4 regions of the Streptomyces sp. NPDC026673 genome follow, and region 1 is predicted to be linked to each of the others. Evidence: riboswitches for the same ligand, from Rfam matches in the RefSeq annotation. Region 1 holds a riboswitch; each other region holds the start of a gene.
The links. Region 1 has a riboswitch for cobalamin ahead of AB0F62_RS16110 (ribonucleoside-diphosphate reductase subunit alpha). Riboswitches for the same ligand answer to the same signal wherever they lie in the genome.
Positions count from the first base shown of each region.

Region 2: it holds a riboswitch for cobalamin, as region 1 does, so the genes downstream of both, AB0F62_RS27730 (prenyltransferase/squalene oxidase repeat-containing protein) here and AB0F62_RS16110 (ribonucleoside-diphosphate reductase subunit alpha) in region 1, are expected to answer to the same signal.
Region 3: it holds a riboswitch for cobalamin, as region 1 does, so the genes downstream of both, AB0F62_RS12120 (cobalamin biosynthesis protein) here and AB0F62_RS16110 (ribonucleoside-diphosphate reductase subunit alpha) in region 1, are expected to answer to the same signal.
Region 4: it holds a riboswitch for cobalamin, as region 1 does, so the genes downstream of both, AB0F62_RS39185 (prenyltransferase/squalene oxidase repeat-containing protein) here and AB0F62_RS16110 (ribonucleoside-diphosphate reductase subunit alpha) in region 1, are expected to answer to the same signal.

Region 1 is NZ_JBEZXR010000019.1:81,552-87,333, reverse strand. Features, by position in the region: gene AB0F62_RS16120 (DUF3311 domain-containing protein) at 1-169, shown strand, start outside; gene mctP (monocarboxylate uptake permease MctP) at 166-1,797, shown strand; cobalamin riboswitch at 2,012-2,181, shown strand; gene AB0F62_RS16110 (ribonucleoside-diphosphate reductase subunit alpha) at 2,311-4,692, shown strand; gene AB0F62_RS16105 (ribonucleotide-diphosphate reductase subunit beta) at 4,692-5,702, shown strand; gene AB0F62_RS16100 (hypothetical protein) at 5,763-5,782, opposite strand, start outside.
Region 2 is NZ_JBEZXR010000047.1:45,924-51,705, reverse strand. Features, by position in the region: gene AB0F62_RS27735 (SCO2322 family protein) at 222-845, opposite strand; gene AB0F62_RS27730 (prenyltransferase/squalene oxidase repeat-containing protein) at 842-1,978, opposite strand; cobalamin riboswitch at 2,067-2,193, opposite strand; gene AB0F62_RS27725 (MBL fold metallo-hydrolase) at 2,472-3,476, opposite strand; gene AB0F62_RS27720 (aldehyde dehydrogenase) at 3,592-5,055, shown strand; gene AB0F62_RS27715 (ferredoxin) at 5,060-5,293, shown strand; gene AB0F62_RS27710 (TetR family transcriptional regulator) at 5,320-5,782, opposite strand, start outside.
Region 3 is NZ_JBEZXR010000012.1:60,634-66,415, forward strand. Features, by position in the region: gene AB0F62_RS12110 (inorganic phosphate transporter) at 130-1,347, shown strand; gene AB0F62_RS12115 (hypothetical protein) at 1,385-1,624, shown strand; cobalamin riboswitch at 1,798-1,927, shown strand; gene AB0F62_RS12120 (cobalamin biosynthesis protein) at 1,981-2,967, shown strand; gene AB0F62_RS12125 (cobyric acid synthase) at 2,964-4,475, shown strand; gene AB0F62_RS12130 (putative cobaltochelatase) at 4,549-5,782, shown strand, end outside.
Region 4 is NZ_JBEZXR010000107.1:14,319-20,100, forward strand. Features, by position in the region: gene AB0F62_RS39185 (prenyltransferase/squalene oxidase repeat-containing protein) at 1-1,876, opposite strand, end outside; cobalamin riboswitch at 2,060-2,204, opposite strand; cobalamin riboswitch at 2,286-2,360, shown strand; gene AB0F62_RS39190 (prenyltransferase/squalene oxidase repeat-containing protein) at 2,488-3,900, shown strand; gene AB0F62_RS39195 (deoxynucleoside kinase) at 4,483-5,178, shown strand; partial or broken gene AB0F62_RS39200 (hypothetical protein) at 5,555-5,782, shown strand, end outside.

The sequences.
Region 1 (5,782 bases):
CGCCATGCTCTGGGTCGGCTCGTACGCCAAGCTGACCCCGGAGTTCATCGGCATCCCGTTCTTCTACTGGTACCAGATGCTGTGGGTGTTCCTGTCCTCCGGACTGACGTACGCCGCGTACGTCATGGTCCGCCGTGAGGAGCGGGCACGGAAGGAGGTGGCGAAGTGAAGGACGGAGTCAACGGCGTCGCGCTCGCCGTCTTCATCTTCTTCTTCCTGGTCGTCACGGTCCTGGGCTTCCTGGCCGCGCGCTGGCGCAGAGCCGAGAACGCCCTGCACCTCGACGAGTGGGGCCTGGGCGGCCGCAGCTTCGGCAGCTGGATCACCTGGTTCCTGCTGGGCGGCGACCTGTACACGGCCTACACCTTCGTGGCGGTGCCGGCGGCGGTCTACGCGGCGGGCGCGGCCGGCTTCTTCGCCGTGCCGTACACGATCCTGGTCTATCCCCTGATCTTCACCTTCCTGCCCCGCCTGTGGTCGGTCTCGCACAAGCACGGCTACGTCACCACCTCGGACTTCGTGCGTGGGCGGTTCGGCTCCAAGGGCCTGTCGCTGGCCGTCGCGGTCACCGGCATCCTGGCCACCATGCCGTACATCGCGCTGCAACTGGTCGGCATCCAGGCCGTCCTCGACGTGATGGGCGTGGGCGGCGGCGAGTCGTCCAACTGGTTCATCAAGGACCTGCCGCTGCTGATCGCCTTCGGTGTCCTGGCGGCGTACACCTACTCCTCCGGCCTGCGGGCGCCGGCGCTGATCGCGTTCGTCAAGGACACGCTGATCTACATCGTCATCGCGGTGGCGATCATCTACATCCCGATCAAGCTGGGCGGCTTCGACGACATCTTCGCCAAGGCCGGCGACGCCTACTCCCAGATCAACCCGGCCACGGGCAAGCCCCGCGGATCCCTGGCACCGGGCGACACCGCCCAGTGGGCCTACGGCACCCTGGCGCTGGGCTCGGCGCTGGCGCTGTTCATGTACCCGCACTCCATCACCGCCGTGCTCTCCAGCCGCAGCCGTGACGTCATCCGCCGCAACACCACCGTGCTGCCGCTGTACTCGCTGATGCTGGGCCTGCTGGCGATGCTCGGCTTCATGGCGCTGGCCAGCGGCGTCGGGGCCGGGGTCAAGGGTTACAACGGCCAGCTGGCGATCCCGCAGCTGTTCGAGAACATGTTCCCGTCCTGGTTCGCGGGCGTGGCCTTCGCCGCGATCGGCATCGGTGCGCTGGTGCCGGCCGCGATCATGTCGATCGCCGCGGCGAACCTCTTCACCCGCAACATCTACAAGGACTTCCTCAAGCCGGACGCCACCCCCGCACAGGAGACCCAGGTCTCCAAGGTGGTCTCGCTGCTGGTCAAGGTCGGCGCCCTGGTCTTCGTCCTCACCATGGACAAGACGGTCGCGATCAACTTCCAGCTGCTCGGCGGCATCTGGATCCTGCAGACGTTCCCCGCCCTGGTCGGCGGCCTGTTCACGCGCTGGTTCCACCGCTGGGCACTGCTGGCCGGCTGGGCGGTCGGCATGATCTACGGCACCTGGGTGGCGTACGGCGTCGCGAGCCCGGCACAGAAGCACTTCGGCGGCTCCTCCGACACCATCCCGGTGATCGGGCAGATCGGCTACATCGGCCTGACCGCCTTCGTGCTCAACGTGGTGGTCACCGTCGTCCTCACCTTCGTCCTCAAGGCCCTCAAGGCCCCCGAGGGCGTGGACGAGACCGCCGAGGGCGACTTCACCGCGGACGCCGACGACCCGGGCGTCCGGAAGGACCTGCCGGTGGGCGCCGGTCACTGACCGCCGCTCCGGCCACGGATCACGGCCGCCGCCCTGGGACGGGGCGGCGGCCCGTCGTCGTGCCGTACGGGCCGGCTCCGGGCGGCGGAGGGTACGGCGGTACGGCTGCGGGCTGGTGTCCGCCCCGCGGGTGAGCCGGTGGCGCGCGGTCGCCGCGTCGCCGAAGCCGGCGCGGCCGCGACCGGCACGCCCGAACCCGTCGCTCTGTAACCGCATCGACACAACATCTGGTGGCGTCACGGACGGGCGCCACTAGATGTATGCTCAACTCCGCTGTCGCCGCAGGGGAAGCCGGTGGGAATCCGGGACTGCCCCGCAACGGTGTGCGGATGCCTTGAGGCATGCCCGCGAGTCCGAGTACCTGCCGACGGCACCGTCCGGCACGCCGCCCGGACGGTGAAGTGTCCGGGCCTCGCGGGTTGGGCCGGCGGACGCGCCGCGGCATGCCCTGCCCTGCCCTGCGTGCGCACCGTCGCTCCTCCGCGTCGCCGCCGTACGAGGGAGAGAGCACACGTGACCATCGCGCCCGCCGCACCCGCCACCGCATCGGAACCCGCCTCAACCGGAGCCGAGCTGCTGCGCGTTCTGACGGAACTGACCGCAGACCTCCCCGACACCGACCCCGGCCGGGTCGCCGCCGCCGCCCTGCGGGGCCGCAGCGCGGCGGCGGACGAGGCGGAACTGCGGGCGCTGGCCACCGAGGCCGCCGCCGGGCTGATCGCGGAGGACCCGCAGTACTCGCGGCTCGCCGCCCGTCTGCTCACCCTCGCCATCGCCGACGAGGCGGCCGGCCAGGGCGCGGTCTCGTTCTCCGCGTCGATCGCGGTGGGCCACCGCGAGGGCCTGATCGCCGACGGCACCGCCGCGTTCGTGGCCGAGCACGCCGCGCGTCTGGACGCGCTCGTCGACGGGGCGCTCGCCGGCGGCGCCGACGACCGCTTCGGCTACTTCGGCCTGCGCACCCTGCACAGCCGCTACCTGCTGCGCCACCCGATCACCCGCCAGGTCATCGAGACCCCGCAGCACTTCATGCTCCGTGTGGCCGGCGGCCTGGCCGAGGACCACTCCGTCCGCTCCGTGGACGAGGTCGAGGCGCTCTACGGCCTGATGAGCCGGCTGGACTACCTGCCCAGTTCACCCACACTCTTCAACTCCGGCACCCGGCACCCGCAGATGTCCTCCTGCTACCTGCTGGACTCCCCGCTGGACGAGCTGGACTCCATCTACGACCGCTACCACCAGGTGGCGCGGCTGTCGAAGCACGCCGGCGGCATCGGCCTGTCCTACTCCCGGATCCGCTCCCGCGGTTCGCTGATCCGCGGCACCAACGGCCACTCCAACGGCATCGTCCCGTTCCTGCGCACCCTCGACGCCTCCGTCGCCGCCGTCAACCAGGGCGGCCGCCGCAAGGGCGCGGCCTGCGTCTACCTGGAGACCTGGCACGCGGACATCGAGGAGTTCCTGGAGCTGCGCGACAACACCGGTGAGGAGGCGCGCCGCACCCACAACCTCAACCTGGCCCACTGGATCCCGGACGAGTTCATGCGCCGCGTCGACGCCGATGCCCCGTGGTCGCTCTTCTCCCCCGCCGACGTGCCCGAGCTGGTCGACCTGTGGGGCGAGGAGTTCGACGCCGCCTACCGCAAGGCCGAGGCATCGGGGCTGGCCCGCAGGACCATTCCGGCGCGCGAGCTGTACGGCCGCATGATGCGCACCCTGGCGCAGACCGGCAACGGCTGGATGACCTTCAAGGACGCCTCCAACCGCACCGCCAACCAGACCGCCGAGCCCGGCCGCGTCATCCACTCCTCCAACCTCTGCACGGAGATCCTGGAGGTCACCGACGACGGCGAGACCGCGGTCTGCAACCTCGGCTCGGTCAACCTGGGCGCGTTCGTCGTCGAGGACGGCGGCGTCGGGGAGCAAGCCATCGACTGGGAGCGGCTGGACGCCACCGTCCGCACCGCCGTCACCTTCCTCGACCGCGTCGTGGACATCAACTTCTACCCCACCTCCCAGGCCGCCGCCTCCAACGAGCGCTGGCGCCCGGTCGGCCTGGGCGCGATGGGCCTGCAGGACGTCTTCTTCAAGCTCCGGCTGCCCTTCGACTCCGCCGAGGCCAAGGCGCTCTCCACGAAGATCGCCGAGCGCATCATGCTCGCCGCGTACGAGGCCTCCTGCGACCTCGCCGAGCGCCACGGCCCGCACCCGGCCTGGTCGCAGACCCGCGCCGCCCGCGGCGTGCTGCACCCGGACCACTACGACACCGAGGAGAACTGGCCCGAGCGCTGGGAGGCGCTGCGTGCCCGCGTCGCCGCCACCGGCATGCGCAACTCGCTGCTGCTGGCGATCGCCCCGACCGCCACGATCGCCTCGATCGCGGGCGTGTACGAGTGCATCGAGCCGCAGGTCTCCAACCTCTTCAAGCGCGAGACGCTGAGCGGTGAGTTCCTGCAGGTCAACTCCTACCTCGTGGCCGACCTGAAGAAGCTCGGCGTCTGGGACACGCAGACCCGTGACGCGCTGCGCGAGTCCAACGGCTCCGTCGAGGGCTTCAACTGGATCCCCGCGGACGTCCGCGAGCTGTACCGCACCGCCTGGGAGATCCCGCAGCGCGCCCTGATCGACATGGCCGCGGCCCGCACCCCGTACCTCGACCAGAGCCAGTCGCTCAACCTCTTCATGGCCTCGCCCACCATCGGCAAGCTCAGCTCGATGTACGCGTACGCCTGGAAGCAGGGCCTGAAGACGACGTACTACCTGCGCTCCCGCCCGGCCACGCGCATCGCGCAGTCCGCCCGCGCGGCGGCCCCGATCCCCGTGCAGGCGACGCCCGACGCGGACGCGATCGCCTGCTCCCTTGAGAACCCCGAGTCCTGCGAGGCCTGCCAGTAATGAGCTCCACCAAGAACCTGCTCGACCCGGGCTTCGAGCTGACCCTGCGTCCGATGCGCTACCCGGACTTCTACGAGCGCTACCGCGACGCCATCAAGAACACCTGGACCGTGGAGGAGGTCGACCTCCACTCCGACGTCGCCGACCTCGCCAAGCTCTCCCCCGGCGAGCAGCACATGATCGGCCGGCTGGTCGCGTTCTTCGCCACCGGCGACTCGATCGTGGCCAACAACCTCGTGCTGACCCTGTACAAGCACATCAACTCCCCCGAGGCGCGGCTGTACCTGTCGCGGCAGCTCTTCGAGGAGGCCGTGCACGTCCAGTTCTACCTGACGCTGCTCGACACCTACCTCCCCGATCCCGACGAGCGCGCCGCCGCCTTCGCGGCCGTCGAGAGCATCCCCTCCATCCGTGAGAAGGCGCAGTTCTGCTTCCGCTGGATGGATTCGGTGGAGTCCATCGACCGCCTGGAGACCCGGGAGGACCGCCGCCGCTTCCTGCTCAACCTGATCTGCTTCGCGGCGTGCATCGAGGGCCTGTTCTTCTACGGCGCCTTCGCCTACGTCTACTGGTTCCGCTCCCGCGGGCTGCTGCACGGGCTCGCAACCGGCACCAACTGGGTCTTCCGCGACGAGTCGATGCACATGGACTTCGCCTTCCACGTCGTGGACACCGTCCGCCAGGAGGAGCCCGACCTCTTCGACGAGGAGATGGGCAAGCAGGTCACCGCCATGCTGGAGGAGGCCGTCGAGGCCGAGCTGCAGTTCGCCCGCGACCTGTGCGGCGACGGCCTGCCCGGCATGAACACCGACTCCATGCGCGAGTACCTGCAGTGCGTCGCCGACCAGCGGCTGGTCCGGCTCGGCCTGCCGGCCCGCTACGGCTCGGAGAACCCGTTCTCCTTCATGGAGCTGCAGAACGTCCAGGAGCTGACCAACTTCTTCGAGCGCCGCGCCTCCGCGTACCAGGTGGCGGTCGAGGGCACGGTCTCCTTCGACGACGACTTCTGATCCGCGCGCACCGCGGCTGACGAGCGGGGCCCGGCCGGATCGGCCGGGCCCCGCTCGCGGTCACTTCAGGACGACCGCGT
Region 2 (5,782 bases), on a different contig from region 1:
GTCGGGAGGGGTGTCCGGTACCTGCGCGGCGGTCGTGCCGGCCGTGCGCGGTTCGCCGGGGGTGTCACCGGACGGGAGGACCGACCGCCGCCGCGGCCGGGGTGGTGCGTCGGCGCCGGTACTGCGGGCGGCGGGGGTGGCCGAGCCGTTCCCGGTGCGCGGGCGCAGCCGCGGGAACAGGGCGAGGGCCCGCAGGGGGCGGGCCAGGGTCGCACCGGAGGTCATGGGCGGTCGTTCCGGCGGCGGCGGACCTGCCAGGCGGCGGCCGCGGCGACGGCCAGGACGGCGGCCGCGGCGCCGTACGTGCCGAGCGCCGGGCCGGAGGAGGGGGCGGGGGCGGGGGGCGCGGCGTCGTCGGCGACCTGCTCGCCGCAGCCCGTGGCGGGGTAGCCGGTGATGGCGCAGACGAGGCCCGCGGAGTTGTAGCGCAGCGGGGCCGCGACGGCGGCCAGGGCGTCGGCGGAGGTGGCGTCGGAGGGGACGCGGGCGCAGGCGGTGCGGGCGGCCGGGGCGTCGGCGGCGGTGCCGAAGTCGAGCAGCAGCGCGACGCGCTTGGTGCCGGGCCGGGCCGGGGTCCCGTCGCAGACGGCGGCGAAGCGGGCCGCTCCCCGGGGGCGGGCGGCCGAGTCGGCGTCGGGGCTGACGCCGAAGCGCCAGCCCTCGACGCTGCCGTCGGCGGGGCGGCTGAGGGCGGGGCCGGTCTGGGCGTACGTCCAGTCGCCGGTGGCCGTGTCACGCTGCCAGAACGACCAGTACCGGTAGCTGGCCGCCTGCGCGGGTGTCGCGACGAGGGCGGCCAGCAGGGCTGTCAGGAGTGCCGCCGCCGTGAGGGGCGGCCGCCTCACAGCCGGTGCTTCCGGCCGGCGAGCAGCACCCCGATGCCGATGCCGGCGACCAGGCAGGCGCCGACGATCCACCACACCGAACTGCCGCCCGAGGACTCGGGCTTCTGCTGCGCGACCGGGCCGAGGGCGCTGAGCCGCGTGATGTGGTCCCGCATGGGGTTGCCGGTGGCGTACGCGGCGAGGGCGAGCTGGGCGAGGGCGGTGGGGTTGTCCTTGGCCCAGGCGTCGGAGTTGGCGGCGAGCCATTTGTAGCCGCCCTTGGCGGCGTCGAGGTGCCCGCCGGCGGCGAGGGCGACGACGGCGTCGGCGGTGGTGCCGAAGTCGGGGTTCTTCTGGTCGGAGCCCGGGGTGACGGCGTCGAAGTGGCTGCCGCCCGCGGTGAGCTGACGGGCGAGCCAGGCGGCGCCCGCGTCGGAGGCTCCGCCGCCGCACTCGTCGCGCACCGGGGTGTCGCGGCCGGGGGCCTCGACCACGAAGCCCGCGCCTTCGGCGCCGCGCACGGCGTCCGCGGTGGCCTTGGCGTTGGCCGCGAGGGCCCCGGACTTGGGGTCGGGCTGGTAGGCGAAGGCGCCGCCGTCCTTCTTGCCGCAGGCCAGTTGGAGGGAGCGCAGCGCGTCGTAGGGCGACTGGCCGTCGGTGGTCACGGACTTGACGTCGGTCTTCGCGGCCTTGAGGCCGCCGATGACGACGGCCGTGGAGTCGGCGTCGGAGGCGCCGCCGGGGTTGTAGGACCAGCCGCCGTCGCGGTTCTGCACCTTGGCCAGCCAGTCGGCGGCGCGCTTGACGGCGAAGTCCTGCCCGTGGGCGGCGAGCGCCTGCACGGCGATGCCGGTGGCGTTGGTGTCCTCGGTCTTCGGGTCGCACGGCACCGTCGGGTCGGGACGGTAGGAGGCGAAGCCGCCGTCCGCGCACTGCTGCTTGGCGAGCCACTCCACCGCGTCCCCGGCCGGGTCCGTGTCGGCCGCGTGGAGTGCCAGCAGCGCGTACGACTGGCGCCAGACGCCGTCGTACGTGGGGTCGCCGTCCCCGTACAGCGCGGCGGGTGCCGCCGCGGGCGACGGCGAGGGCGACGCGGCTATGAGGAGCGTGCTGAAGGCGGCCAGGGCGGCCGCGGCGGTGCGGCGCAGGTGCATCGGGTGGTGCCTTTCGGGTGAGCGGTCGCGCAGACGGATGCGGGCGCGCGGTCACGGCACCGGGCTCCGGCTCCGTGTACCTCGACGGAAGAGCCGCTCCCGTCCGCGCGGGTGCTCCGGCTGGGCCCTCCCCGGACGGGGACGGCTCACGGTTGCGGGTCAGCGCCGGATTCGCACCGGCTTCCCCCACTCGGACGTGATTGGACTTGGTGTGTCGACCACACCTTAGCCGGGACCGCGCGCCGTGCCGTGCCCGGCCGTGTGCGGTCTGGCTCACACCGGCGGCTCCACGGCCACCTGCGAGGCCGTGCGGACAGGCGGGGTGGCGGTCGTGTGCCGACGGCTCTCGCCCGGCGGCGTTGTCGTCGGTCGCCGCGGTCCCCCGCGGCCCTTCGGGCCCGGGAGGTGTCCCCACCGCCGCGTCTCCCTTCTCCGCCTCGCCGGGCTCGGCGTTCGACCCGCTCCTTGCTCCACCCCGCCTGTCCGCGCGGGCTCACACCGCGGTGTAGGCGACCGGGTCCGATCCCGGGACGGGCTCGGCGTGCCCGAGCTTGACCAGGCGGCGCAGGTGCGCCTCGGCCTCGGCGACGGCGATGTTCCGGGAGGGGAAGGGGATCTGCTCCCAGGGGCGGTTCCACTGCATGGCCTCGGCCAGCTGCCACGGGGTGCGCGGGGCCTCGGCGATCAGGGCGCGGAGCGATGCGAGGCGGTCGGCGTGGTGGTCCAGCAGCTCGCGCACGCGGGCGCCGGCGTCGGTGAAGGGGTGCTTGTGGGCGGGCAGCACCTCGGCGGGGTCGAGCCGGGCGACGCGTTCCAGGGAGTCGAGGTAGTCGCCCAGGGGGTCGCCGACGGTCGCGTCGTCGGGGTCCTCGTACAGGCCGATGTGGGGTGAGATCCCGGGCAGCAGGTGGTCGCCGGAGAAGAGGCGGCGTCCGTCCTCCTCGAAGAGGCAGACGTGGCCGGGGGTGTGGCCCGGGGTCCAGATCGCGCGGATGGCGCGCCCGGCCAGCGGCACCCGCTCGCCGGGGACGATCTCGCGGTCGGGGAGGGCGGGCCGCAGGCCCGGTACGGGCCGGGCGCGGCGCTCGGCGCGCACCGCCCGCAGCGGGGCGAGGTGTTCCTCGGGGGCGCCGGCGGCGGCGAGTTTCGCGGCGAGGTAGTCCAGCCAGAGCCCCGGTTCCGCGCGGCGGGCCCGGCGGACGATCGCGGTGTCGGCGGCGTGCATGGCGATCCAGGCGCCGGAGGCCTCGCGGACCCGGCCGGACAGGCCGTGGTGGTCGGGGTGGTGGTGGGTGATGAGGACGCCGTGGATGTCGGTCGGGGAGGTGCCGAGCGCGGTGAGACCGTCGGCGAGGGCGTCGTAGGAGGCCGGGTCGTCCCAGCCGGTGTCGACCAGGACGGGGCCGCGGTCGGTGTCGACGACGTAGACCAGGGTGTGGCCCAGGGGGTTGTCGGGGATCGGGACCGGGATGCTCCAGATGCCGTCGCCGTGCTCCATGAGGTCCCCTCTCCGCAGCGTCGCATGCATTGCCCACCATAACTAGAACTGGTATCAGTTCTGAAGCAGAGTCACTTTCTGACGAGGCATCAGCCAGAGGCGGGACGGGACAGGCATGGACGGGAACGGGATCGTCGAACACGGACAGCTCTTCATCGGCGGGGAGTTGGTGGACCCGCTCGGCACCGCCACGATCGAGGTCGTCTCCCCCCACACCGAGCAGGTCTTCGCGCGGGTGCCGCACGCCTCCCGCGAGGACGTCGACCGGGCGGTGGCCGCCGCCCGCCGGGCCTTCGACGAGGGCCCGTGGCCGCGCGCCACCCTCGACGAGCGCATCGCGGTCGTCACACGCATCAAGGACGCGATCGCCGTGCGCCACGACGAGATCGCCCGCGTCATCAGCTCCCAGAACGGCTCGCCCTACTCCTGGAGCGTGCTCGCGCAGGCGCTCGGCGCGATGATGGTGTGGGACGCCGCGATCACCGTCGCGCGCGACTTCACCTGGGAGGAACGGCGCGCCGGAGTGCTCGGCCCGATCCTCGTACGCCGTGAGCCCGCCGGCGTCGTCGCGGCCGTCGTGCCGTGGAACGTCCCGCAGTTCACCGCCGCCGCCAAGCTCGCCCCCGCGCTGCTCGCCGGATGCTCCGTGATCCTCAAGCCGTCACCGGAGTCGCCGCTCGACGCCTACGTGCTCGGCGAGATCGCCGCCGAGGCGGGGCTGCCCGAGGGCGTGCTGTCGATCCTGCCCGCCGACCGCGAGGTCAGCGAGTACCTGGTCGGCCACCCCGGCGTCGACAAGGTCTCCTTCACCGGGTCGGTCGCGGCCGGCAAGCGCGTCATGGAGGTCGCCTCCCGCAACCTCACCCGCGTGACGCTGGAACTCGGCGGCAAGTCCGCCGCGCTGGTCCTGCCCGACGCCGACCTGGACACCGCCGTACCCGGCATCGTCTCGGCCGCCTGGATGAACAACGGCCAGGCCTGCGTCGCCCAGACCCGCATCCTCGCCCCGCGCTCGCGCTACGACGAGACCTCCGAGCGCCTCGCGGCCGCCGCCTCCGCGCTCGTCGTCGGCGACCCCCTCGACCCCGCCACGCAGGTCGGCCCGCTGGTCGCCCGCCGCCAGCAGCAGCGCTCCCTGGACTACATCGCCCTCGGCCAGCAGGAGGGGGCCAAGGTCCTCACCGGCGGCGGCCGCCCGCAGGCGCAGCCCACCGGCTGGTACGTCGAGCCCACCCTCTTCGGCGACGTGTCCAACTCCATGCGGATCGCCCGCGAGGAGATCTTCGGCCCGGTCATCTGCCTGCTGCCGTACGAGGACGAGGCCGAGGCCGTCCGCATCGCCAACGACTCCGACTACGGCCTGTCCGGCAGCGTGTGGACCGGCGACGTCGAGCACGGCATCGACATCGCGCGCCGGGTGCGCACCGGCACCTTCAACGTCAACACCTTCAGCCTCGACATGCTCGGCCCCTTCGGCGGCTACAAGAACTCCGGGCTCGGGCGGGAGTTCGGCCCCGAGGGGCTGGGCGAGTACCTGGAGCACAAGATGATCCACCTGCCCGCGGGCTGGGAGGGCTGACCCCGTGGGGGACCGGTGGCACATCGAGGTCGACCGGGGCGTGTGCATCGGCTCGGGCATGTGCGTGAACTCCGCCCCGGGCGGCTTCACCCTCGACTCCGCCCGGCAGTCCCATCCCGCGGTCCCCGACACCGACGCCGCGGAGGCGTTGCTGTCGGCGGCGGAGGGCTGCCCGGTGGAGGCGATCAGCATCACGCTGGCCGACTCCGGGGAGGCGGTCTTCCCGCCCGAGGAGTGACCGCGACCGCGGTGCGGGGCGGACGTTCAGGCCCCGGCGGCCCCGGCGGCCCCGGCCGTCCCCGCGGCCCCGGCCCGTCGGGGGTCGGTGAGGTCGATGAGCCGGCAGACGGTCTCGATGTCGATCTTCACCTGGGCGATCGAGGCACGCCCGGACAGCCAGGTGACCAGGGCGGAATGCCAGGTGTGCTCGATGACGCGGACCGCCGAGAGCAGCTCGGGCCCCGGCGGTCCGTCCAGCCGCATCGCGTCCAGGATGATCGCGGTCGTCAGCCGCGACACGGCGTCCACCTCCGGGCTGACGGAACGGTCGGCGAAGGTCAGCGCCCGAACCATCGCGTCCGCGAGGTGCGGCTCGCGCTGCATCGCGCGGAAGGCGCGCATCAGCGTCTCCGCCACGCGGTCCGCGGGCGCGGTGGCCGAGGGCGGGCGCTTGCGGAGGGCCTCGTGGAGGTGCTCCAGCTGGTCCCGCATCGTGGCGACGAGAAGA
Region 3 (5,782 bases), on a different contig from region 1:
CGATATCCCCCCCGACCCACACCCCCCGCACGTACGGGCACCGCCGCGCCGCCCCTCGTTCACCTTCCGTTCATCCAGACTCCGTACGGTCGCCACCGCCACTGTCCGATCGAACGAATGCCTGGGTCAATGGAACACATCACGCTCCTGATCGGAATCGTGATCATTACCGCACTCGTGTTCGACTTCACGAACGGTTTCCACGACACCGCCAATGCGATGGCGACCACCATCTCCACTGGCGCACTCAAGCCCAAGACGGCGGTGGCCATGTCCGCCGTGCTCAACCTCGTCGGCGCCTTCCTCTCCGTTGAGGTGGCGAAGACGATCTCCGGCGGCATCCTCGACGAGAGCGCGGGCATCAGGCCCGAAGTGATCTTCGCGGGGCTCGTCGGCGCGATCGTCTGGAACCTGCTGACCTGGCTGGCGGGGCTGCCCTCCAGTTCCTCTCACGCCCTCTTCGGCGGCCTCATCGGCGCCTCCGTCGCCTCCGCCGGCTTCGGCGCGGTCAACGGCGACGCGGTCGTCATGAAGGTCCTCATCCCCGCGGTCTGCGCCCCGATCGTCGCCGGTGTCGCGGCGACCCTGGCGACCCGCCTGACCTACCGCATCGGCCGCCACGCGGACCCGAAGGCGACCGCCAAGGGCTACCGCGCCGGGCAGATCGCCTCGGCCGGACTCGTCTCCCTCGCCCACGGCACCAACGACGCGCAGAAGACCATGGGTGTCATCACCCTCGCCCTGATCGCCGGCAACGTCGTCGCCCCCGACTCCGACCCGCCGCTGTGGGTCATCGTCTCGGCCGGCATGGCGATCGCGCTCGGCACCTTCATCGGTGGCTGGCGGATCATCCGCACCATGGGCAAGGGCATCACCGACATCCAGCCGCCGCAGGGCTTCGCCGCCCAGACCGGCGCCGCGACCGTCATCCTGGCCTCCTCGCACCTCGGCTTCTCGCTCTCCACCACGCAGGTCTGCTCCGGCGCCGTCATGGGTGCCGGCGTCGGCCGCAAGGGCGGTGTCGTCCGCTGGAGCACCGCGGGCCGGATGTTCGTCGCGTGGGGGCTGACCCTGCCGGCCGCCGGCCTGGTCGCCGCGGGCGCCGCGCTCCTGGCCGACCAGGGTGACTGGGGCGTCGCGACGGTCGCCGTCCTGGCGCTCGCCGCGTGCACCGCGATCTGGCTCGCCTCCCGCCGCAAGCCCGTCGACCACACCAACGTCAACGACGGCCACGACGACGCCGAGGAGCCGGGCGTCATCACCACGGCCATCGCCGCAGTGATCCCGCCGCCCGCGGGCCTGACCGCCACCGCCGCCGACGTCGACCCCGCCAAGGCCTCCGCCTGACGGCGGCGCCGCACCGGCCCCGGAAGGAACCAGCACCATGCACATCGACTGGGCTGCCCTCGGCTCCGTCTTCGGCGTCAGTCTCGCCGTGACCGTCGGACTCGTCGGCCTGTTCACCCTCGGCATCGTGGGCCTGTCCAAGCGCGCCACGGCCACCGGCGAGGCGGGCACCGCCTCCGCCGGCGGCCCGACCGCCCTGGCCCGCTCCGGCGCCTACCTGTGCTTCGCGCTGTGCGCGGCGGCCGTGGCGTACGGGATCTTCCTGATCGTCTCCTGACGGTCCGGCCCCGGCTCCACGCCCCGCGACCTCGCGCGGCACCGTGTGAAGTTGACCTCAGCTCCCGGCTCTCCGGCCGTGAGCTGGGGTTTCTTCTTTTCCACAGGCCGTCGCGGTGAGTTGACGGGCCGCAGCGGGGCGTGGTGGTATCGGAACCGCCAAACGGCGGCAGGAGAGGAAGTCCGGTGCGAATCCGGCGCGGTCCCGCCACTGTCACCGGGGAGCGGACCCCCGCCCATGGCCACGGCCCGAACGAGGGGCTGGAAGGCCGGGGGTGCCGCCGATCCGGGAGCCAGGAGACTCTCGTCGCCGGTCACGTCGAACCAGGGCGCGGACCCTGAGTGAGGACTCCTGTGATGCGCGGCTCCGGCCGTTCACCCGACAGCGGCGCCGCGGCGCCGTGCGCGTTCGCCACCGGTGCCGCCCTGGGCTGGTTCGCCGACCTCGTCCTCGCCGACCCGCGTCGCGGCCACCCCGTGGCGGCGTTCGGAAGTGCCGCCGCCGGCCTCGAGCGCGCGTTGTGGGCCGACCACCGCGGCAGGGGCGCCCTCCACACGGCGCTGTGCGCCGGCGGCGCGGTGGCGGCCGCGGCCGGTCTGCAGCGCGCGGTGCGCCGCTCCGCCCCCGCCTCCGTCGTCCTGACGGCGGCTGCGACCTGGGCCGTGCTCGGCGGGACCTCGCTGGTACGGGAGGCGCGCACGATCGGCGCCGCCCTGTCCGCGGGGGACACCGCGGCGGCGCGCGCGAGGCTGCCCCATCTGTGCGGGCGCGACCCGCAGGCGCTGGACGAGGCGGAGTTGGCGCGGGCGGTCGTGGAGTCCGTCGCGGAGAACACCTCGGACGCCGTCGTCGGCGCCCTCGTGTGGGGCGCGCTGGGCGGCGTCCCCGGGCTGGTGGGCTTCCGGGCGGTGAACACCCTCGACGCGATGGTGGGTCACAAGTCGCCGAGGCACCGGCGGTTCGGCTGGGCGGCGGCCCGGCTGGACGACGTGGCCGGCTATCCCGGTGCCCGGCTGACCGCCGCGCTCGCGGTGCTGGCCGGGCCCGACCCCCGGGGTGCCTGGCGGGCCTGGCGCGGCGACGGGGCCCGGCATCCCAGCCCGAACGCGGGGCCGGTGGAGGCTTCGTTCGCGGGGGCGTTGGGCGTGCGCCTGGGGGGGACGCTTGCCTATGGCGGGCGGGTGGAGCACCGGCCCGTGCTGGGGGCGGGGAACCGGGCGGTGGAGGTACGGGACATCGAACGGGCGGCGCGGTTGTCGCGGCGGGTCGGCGCGCTGGCGCTGGCGGTCGCGGTGGGCGGGCGCCTGGCGTGGGGCGCGGTCGCCCGGAGGAGGAACGCATGAGGGGCGGGGGTCTGCTGGTCGCCGGAACGACGTCGGACGCCGGCAAGAGCGTCGTCACGGCGGGGATCTGCCGGTGGCTGACGCGGCAGGGCGTGTCCGTGGCGCCGTTCAAGGCGCAGAACATGTCGCTGAACTCGTATGTGACCCGCGAGGGCGCCGAGATCGGCCGCGCCCAGGCGATGCAGGCGCAGGCCGCGCGTGTGGAGCCCTCGGCGCTGATGAACCCGGTGCTGCTGAAGCCCGGCGGGGACCGCACCAGCCAGGTGGTCCTGATGGGGCGCCCGGTGGGAGAGATGAGCGCGCGCGGCTACCACAACGGGAGCCGCGCGGAGCTGCTGGAGACCGTCACCGGCTGCCTGGAGGAGCTGCGCGGCCGGTACGACGCGGTGATCTGCGAGGGCGCGGGCAGCCCCGCCGAGATCAACCTGCGGCAGGGCGACATCGTCAACATGGGCCTGGCGCGGGCCGCCCGGCTCCCGGTGATCGTCGTCGGCGACATCGACCGGGGCGGGGTGTTCGCCTCGTTCTTCGGGACGACGGCACTGCTGAGCCCCGAGGACCAGGAGCTGGTCTGCGGCTACCTGGTCAACAAGTTCCGCGGCGACGTGTCCCTGCTGGAGCCCGGTCTGGAGATGCTGAGCGGGCTGACCGGGCGCCGCTTCTACGGGGTGCTGCCGTTCCGGCACGGCCTCGGCATCGACGAGGAGGACGGGCTGCGGATGTCGCTGCGCGGCACCGTCCGCGAGTCGGACACGGCGCCGCCGCACGGCGAGGACATCCTGCGGGTCGCCGTGGCGGCGGTGCCGCTGATGTCGAACTTCACCGACGTGGACGCCCTCGCCGCCGAGCCGGGCGTCGTCGTCCGCTTCGTCGACCGGCCCGAGGAACTGGCCGACGCCGACCTCGTCGTCCTGCCCGGCACGCGCGGCACGGTCAAGGCCCTGGAGTGGCTGCGGCGGCGCGGCCTGGCCGACGCCCTCGTCCGCCGGGCCGCCGAGGGGCGCCCGGTGCTGGGGATCTGCGGCGGCTTCCAGATGCTCGCCGAGACGATCGAGGACGACGTCGAGTCGCGGGCGGGCACGGTCGCCGGGCTCGGCCTGCTGCCGGTGCGGGTCCGCTTCGCCGTGGAGAAGACCCTGGCCCGGCCTTCGGGGAAGGCGTACGGCGAGCCCGTCGAGGGGTACGAGATCCACCACGGCGTCGCCGACGTCCGCGGCGGCGACGAGCCCTTCCTGGACGGCTGCCGCACCGGCGCGGTCTGGGGCACCCACTGGCACGGCTCGCTGGAGAGCGACGGTTTCCGCCGTGCCTTCCTGCGCCGCGTCGCGCAGGCCGCGGGGCGGCGCTTCGTCCCCGCCCCCGGCACCGCCTTCGGCGCGCTCCGCGAGGAGCAGCTGGACCGGCTGGGCGATCTGATCGAGGAGCACGCCGACACCGGCGCCCTGCTCCGCCTCATCGAGCAGGGCCCCCCGGCGGGGCTGCCCTTCGTGGCCCCGGGGGCGCCGTGAGCGCCCCGCCGCGGACCCGGAGCCGGGCCGCCCGTGAGCACCGCAGCAACGACCGTTCGACCCAGGAGGCCGCGTGAGCACCCCTTACCCCTTCACCGCGATCGTCGGGATGGCGGACCTGCGGCTGGCGCTGCTGCTGAACGCGGTCAGCCCCGCGGTGGGCGGTGTCCTGGTGCGCGGCGAGAAGGGGACCGCCAAGTCGACGGCCGTCCGGGCGCTGTCGGCGCTGCTGCCGCCCGTGGACGTGGTGCCCGGCTGCCGCTTCGGCTGCGATCCGGCGGCGCCGGACCCGGCGTGCCCGGACGGACCGCACGGCCCCGACGCCGGCGCGGAGAGCCGTGCGGCACGGATGGTGGAGCTGCCGGTCGGCGCCTCCGAGGACCGCCTGGTCGGGGCGCTGGACATCGAACGGGCCCTGGCGGAGGGCGTGAAGGCCTTCGAGCCGGGGCTGCTGGCCGACGCGCACCGCGGCGTGCTGTACGTGGACGAGGTCAACCTGCTCCACGACCACCTGGTGGACCTGCTGCTGGACGCCGCCGCCATGGGCGCGTCCTACGTCGAGCGCGAGGGCGTCTCCGTACGCCACGCGGCGCGCTTCCTCCTCGTCGGCACGATGAACCCCGAAGAGGGCGAGTTGCGGCCGCAGTTGCTGGACCGCTTCGGACTCACCGTGGAGGTCGCGGCCTCACGGGAGACCGACGAGCGGGTGGAGGTCGTCCGGCGGCGCCTGGCCTACGACGCGGACCCGGCGGGCTTCGCCGCCGCCTGGCAGGCGGAGGAGCGGGCGGTGCGGGAGCGGATCGCGGCGGCGCGGGCGCTGCTGCCGTCGGTCTCGCTCGGCGACGGCGCGCTCCGTCAGATCGCGGCCACCTGCGCGGCCTTCGAGGTGGACGGGATGCGCGCGGACATCGTCATGGCGCGCACGGCGACCGCCCTGGCCGCCTGGGCCGGACGCACCGACGTCACCGACGCCGACGTACGGCAGGCCGCGCTGCTGGCGCTGCCGCACCGGCGCCGCCGCAACCCCTTCGACGCGCCGGGCCTGGACGAGGACAAGCTCGACGAGACCCTGGAGGCCAACCGCGGCCAGGACGACGACCCGGACCCGGACCCCGGCCCGGACGGCGGCGGCCCCGACCGGGGCGGCCGTCCGCCGCAGGGTGACGACGGCGCCCCGGACATCGCCCCGCCCAGGGAGCCGGCGGAGTCCGGACCCCAGGCGGAGGGCACGGACGCCGCCCCGGGCGGCGGGGAACGCGCCGCGGTGCCGGCGGCCGAGCCGTTCAAGGCCCGCACCCTGACCGTGC
Region 4 (5,782 bases), on a different contig from region 1:
CCAGGGCGGCGATGAGGTCCTCGCCGCCGAAGTCGCGCGGGTCCCGGCCGACGGACTCGGCCAGGAGCGCGGCCTTGCCGATCGATCCGCCGCCCGCGTACGGGGTTCCGGCGCCGGTCCAGTCCTGGAGGGTGCGGCCCTCGCCGTCCTTGCCGCCCTTGTCGAGGAAGTCGACGATGCCGCGCAGCGCGGCGTTGTCCAGGCCGGTGGCGGCCAGCGCGTAGGCGCCGTCGATGGTCAGGCCGAAGTCGGCGCGTTCGGAGCCGGGTCCCGCGGTGTAGTAGTGGCCCTGCTTCAGGTTCCCGTCGCTGGTGAGGTAGGCGACGCCCTTCTTCAGGTCGGGTCCGTCCCCGGCGGGGGTGCCGGGGCCGCCGGTCGGCGTGGGCGAGGTGGGCGGGTCCGTCGGCTCGTCGCTCTTCGCGGTGAGGTCGACGAGGCTCGTACGGGCCCCGGCGGCGACCGCGGGCGGCGTCGGATAAAGGGACGCGTCGGTGGCGCCCTCCTCGAAGCCGAAGCCGCCGTCGCCGAGTTGCTGCCGGGACAGCCACGCGACCGCCGTGTCGGCACGGCCGGTGTCGCCGAGGGAACGCAGGGCCTGCGAGGCCCAGGCGGTCGCGGCGATGCTGCCCGTGGTGGCGCCGGTGTAGCCCGGGAACGAGCCGTCCCCGCGCTGGGCCTTCTTCAGGTAGGCGCGGGCCTTGGCGACGGCGTCCTCGTGGCCGCCGGCCTTGTTCAGGACCAGGGCGACGAGTCCGGTGGTGGCCGGGTCGCCGTCGCAGAACTCACCGGGCCGGATGAGGATGCTGGTGACGCCGCCGTCCCGGCACTGGACCTGGGTCAGCCGGTCCACCGTGCCGGCCGGGGGAGTGACGCCCGCGCGCAGCAGGGCCAGCGCCGACAGGGCCTGGCCGTCGGTGTAGGTGGCGTTCCGGAAGTCGCCCTTGGCGGTGCAGCCGGGGGTGGGCTCGCCGGACTCGGGACCGGCCGCGCAGACGTTGTCTTCGAGGTCGCCGGTCAGGTCGTGGCCGCCGAAGTCCGCCGGGTCGCCGCCGGTGATCTCGGCCAGGAGCGCCAGACGCGCCGCGGCGGTGGCGTCGGGGGCCTCGTCTTTGCCGGCCGCGTAGGCGTAGTCGTCGGTGTGGGCGGTGAGGAACGCCGTGATCTTGTCGACGGTCTCGCTCCTGACGTCGGCGGCGGCCAGTGCGTACGCCGTTTCGGTCGTCAGAAGGAAGTTGGGGGTCTCGGCGCCGTCGTCGACGATGCGCTCGCCGTCGGTCAGCTTGCCTCTCAGCCACGTCGCGGCCGCGTCGAGGTCGACGTCGCCGGGCTCACCGGTGGGCTCGCCGGTCGGGTCCGTCGGCCCGCCTCCGCCGCCCGCGCGGACGTCGTCGGGGCTGAAGGAGGGCTTGCCGGTGGTGCCGCCGATGTCGGTGCCGCCGTAGACCCAGGCGTCGACGTCGCCGTCGTGAAGCTCGCGGGTCATGGCGCCGAACTGGCTGTAGCTCCAGTCGTCCTGGCCGGGCGAGGCGACCCAGTACGACCAGTACGCGGTGGCCGGAGGAGTCAGGAGACAGGCTTCCTTGTCCGGTGTCGGGTACTGCGTCCCCGAGTTGAACGAGTCGCGGCCGATGCGGCAGATGAAGGCCGGCCCGTCGTGCTCGGTGCCCGCGGTGGTGAACCCTCCCTCGTGAAGCAGTTCGTAGCCGGTTGTGGGGGTGAGGTCGCAGCCGCGCTCCACTGTGCCGCCGAACGGTCCGAAGTCGACGGCGACGACGGCTCCCTTCGTGGCGGTGCACTCGCCCACCGGACCGGCCGCCGCCGATGGGACGGTGAGAAACGTCACCCCGGCGCCCACCAGCAGGAACAGGGTGGCCATCAAGGCCGGCAGACGCCGTGTCCACCGCGCCCCCGCCCGTCCGTCTCTTCGACTGTCGGTCCCCACCACGGCCCCTCGTCATCGTCCCGGCACGGAACGGGTGTGGTTGAGGGGCCTCCACCGCGCGGGCAGGCCGCTGCCGGGAAAGACCGGTCGAACCACGCCGCAGTCCACGACGGCGTCTGTCGCTGAAGAACACGCTCCAGGCATTCCGGCTCGCCCGGACGGTGCCGGGCCTACGGTTGCGGGTCAGCGCCGGACTTCGACCGGCTTCCCCTGGAACAACATTGCGTATCAGCCGGATTGCAGCACGTCAGTGAATCCAGCGTCAAGGGCGCCTACTGAGCCCCTACTTGGGCAGGGGTGGCGGGTGCGACCGGTGTCGGGTAGCGTCCTGCGCTGCCGTGTGGGGGAATCCGGTGCGAATCCGGGGCTGACGCGCAGCGGTGTGGGACGGCGGGGGCCGTTCCGAGCCCGAATGCCCAGGCGGTGATGCACCCTCGGAAGCCGATCCACGCGTCCCGGACGGCGGCCACGCCCGCTGCTCCCACCTCGCGTCGCGAGGGCCCGGCACCGGGGACGGCCGGCGTCCCTCACCCCAGGAGCAGGCCATGTCCCTTGCCACGTCCTTCCGCCGCCCGGCGCTCACCGCGGCCGCCGCGCTGGGGGCGTTCGTCCTCACCGCGCAGCCGGCGCTGGCGACGTCCACCCCGGCGCAGATCGCCACCTCGAAGGCGAACGGCGTCGCCTACCTCAAGACCCTGCAGGCCGCCGACGGTTCGTACGCCGGCTCGGGCCTGTCCAACGAGTGGGCTTTCAGTGCCTTCGCGGCGGCCGGCACCGCCGCCGTCGACGTCACCCCGGGCGGCGACACCAGCAAGAACGCCAGAACCGTCTACCGGACCCTGCTCTCCACGACGACCTGGCCCTCCGCCTCCCCGGTCGTGACCGACTACGAGCGGGCGACGCTCAACGCCTACGCAGCAGGGATCGACCCGGCCCGCGTCAGCGCCTCGCGCAACCTGATCGCCGACATCTACGGCTACTGGCAGACCGCGGAGGCCGGCTACTTCGGCCCGTCGGCCAACTTCAACGGCACCGTCTTCGCGGCGCTGGCACTGGGTGGAGCCAAGACCCCGTCCGGCGCGGCGCGCATACCCCAGGCCCTGCGGGACGCGATCGTCACCCGCATCCGTGCCAACCAGCACAACGACGGCGGCTGGAACTACAGCAAGGCCGAGGGCAACCCCAGCCAGCTCGCCGCGACCAGCGACATCGACATGACCGGCGCGGCCATGGCCGCCCTGTGCGTCTCCGGGGTGCCCGCCACCGACACCGACATCGTGCAGGCCAAGGCGTTCCTCAAGAGCAAGCTCGTCGCGAACAGCGGCGCCTTCAACGCCATGTTCGGCGTCAACACCGACTCCAACGGCTGGGCCGTCTCCGGCCTGAACGCCTGCGGCATCAACCCGCAGACCGGCGACTTCCTCACCTCCATGGGCAAGACCCCGGTCGACTTCCTCATCTCCCAGCAGTTCAACCCCGGGGGAGGATTCAAGTACCTCCCGAGCGACACGTCCCCGCAGGCGTACGCGTCGATCGACGGCCTCCGCGCCGTGGCGGGCGGCGGCTTCACCGCGGCTCCGCCCGTGCCCACCACGGTCGGCGCGCCGCAGTGGGTGAGCCAGGCCTCCTTCACCTCCGGCACCGCCGGCAAGCTGGCGCTGACCGTCGACGACGGAGCGGGCAACCTCAAGGTGTGCTCCGTGGCGCTCACCCCGACCGGCACCACCACGACACTGGGTGCGGTCGTGGACGCGGCCTCGACCGCGGCCACGCCTTCCGGGTGCGTCACCTCCGTCACGCCGACCTCGGGCACGGGCACCATCACCGCGGTCAACGGCAAGGCCAACAGCGGCTCCAACACCTGGAAGGTCAGCGTCGACGGCTCCTCCTTCGCCGCCGCCACCCGCGGCAAGGTGATCAACGTCGGCGACACGATCGCCCTGCGCTGGGGCGCCTGACCCAGGACGAGGGCGCGGGTGCCTGTCCCGGGGCACCCGCGCCCGACCTGCCCGTTGCCCGGGTCCCGCGCCGGGGCGCGGTTCCTCCGGGACATCGAGGGCGGGTCGGCGGCGTCCTTGGCCCCGGCTGATTCCGTGGTCACCCTCGCCCACATCATGAGAGCCACCGACATCGCCACGCCACACCTGGTCTTCGTGGCCATCGTCGCCGAGGGCCGACCCCGACCCGTTGCCGAGCGCCTCCGGATCCGTGACGAACATCGGGCGGACCTCCACCGGAGCCTTTTGGCCCTCGCCCGCAGCGGCATCTGCCTCCGACGACTCCCGTACGTCACTCTGAAACGATCGGTTAAGCTTCTGGGCGGCTGTGGGGGCTGCGGCTCGTCGTCGTGGCGACCGTGGAACGGCCAGGTCGGCCGGTCGAGGAGAGCGGCCGGTGTCAGGACCCTGGCCCGGACGGGACCACACGACGCTGATCATGATGATTCCGGGAATCGCGTGACCGCCGACGCGCCTCCGACTGGTCTGGGGTGCCCTGCCCACCCGCCCGTGAACAGAAGACCCGCCACGGAGATGTGAGGTATGTCAGTGATCTGCGTCGGAGGCATGATCGGAATCGGCAAGACCAGTGTCGCCGAAATGCTCGCCAAGGAACTGGGCAGCGAAGTCTTCTACGAGAGCGTGGAAGACAATCCGATCCTTCCGCTCTTCTACACGGCGAGCCCCGAGGAGATCCAGGCGAAGCGTTATCCCTTCCTGCTCCAGCTCTATTTCCTGCAGACGCGGTTCGCCTCGATCAAGGAGGCGTACAAGCAGGGTGACAACGTCCTCGACCGGTCCATCTACGAGGACTGGTACTTCGCCAAGGTCAATCACGACCTCGGCCGGATCAGCTCCCTTGAAATGCGGGTGTACGAGGGGCTGCTCGACGAGATGATGCGCGAAATCGAGGGCCTGCCCTACCGCAAGGCGCCGGATCTCATGGTCTATCTCAAGGCGGACTTCGATACGGTGCTGCGGCGTATCGGGTTGCGGGGCCGGGATTTCGAACAGGACGAGAGTCTTGTCGAGTATTACCGCACGCTGTGGTCCGGCTACGACGACTGGGTGCACACGCATTACTCGGCCAGCGAGGTTCTCGTCGTCGACATGAACAGCACGGATGTGGTGAACAACCCCGAGGACGCGGCCCGTGTGGCGCGGGAGGTCAAGGACGCCCTGGCGGCGGTCCAGCGCCGGGCGAGTTCCTCTGGGGAGACGGCGGCGGTCTTCGCCTGAGCGGCCGCCACCGTCCATCCGTCTGAGCCTGCCCGCCTTCGAGGAGACCGCCGGGCCCGTCCGCGATCCCCCGGAAGCGGCCCGCGCCCCGGTCTCCCCGCACCGCGGCCACCGCGCCGCCCATCGGCTTGGGCTGCCGGATCCGAGAGCGCCGGGACGTCGCACAGCGAGCCCGTTCTCCGGTCGGGGGCCGGCCCCTGTCCCGCCAGGCGCTCGTACGTCCCGTGCCCCGTCGAAAGCCACAGCCCATAGGGGTGGCAGGACCGGCCGTGTGGCAGGACCGAAGGCCGGCCGCACCGAGTGGCTGCGGCCGCCCAAAGGGTCGACCGCTCACGCATCCGGGACCGGCCGGCTGGCGGAGGCCGGCCTTTCCCGTCGGCGTGACCTCCTCCATGCTGGCGGGTTCCTCGTCCTGGGCTGCGCGGCGGCGGCCATCTTCGCTGTCGCCGTCCGGCACTCCGCGCCGGGACCCGTTCTCCGGCAACCCATGGCTGCCGCTCCTGTAGCTCGTGCTCTTCGCCGTGGTTCCCGCCGTCTGCGCGGCAGCGGACGTGTTCGTCGCTGCCTCACCCACCGGGTTCTCCCCGGCCGCGCGGCTCGCGCT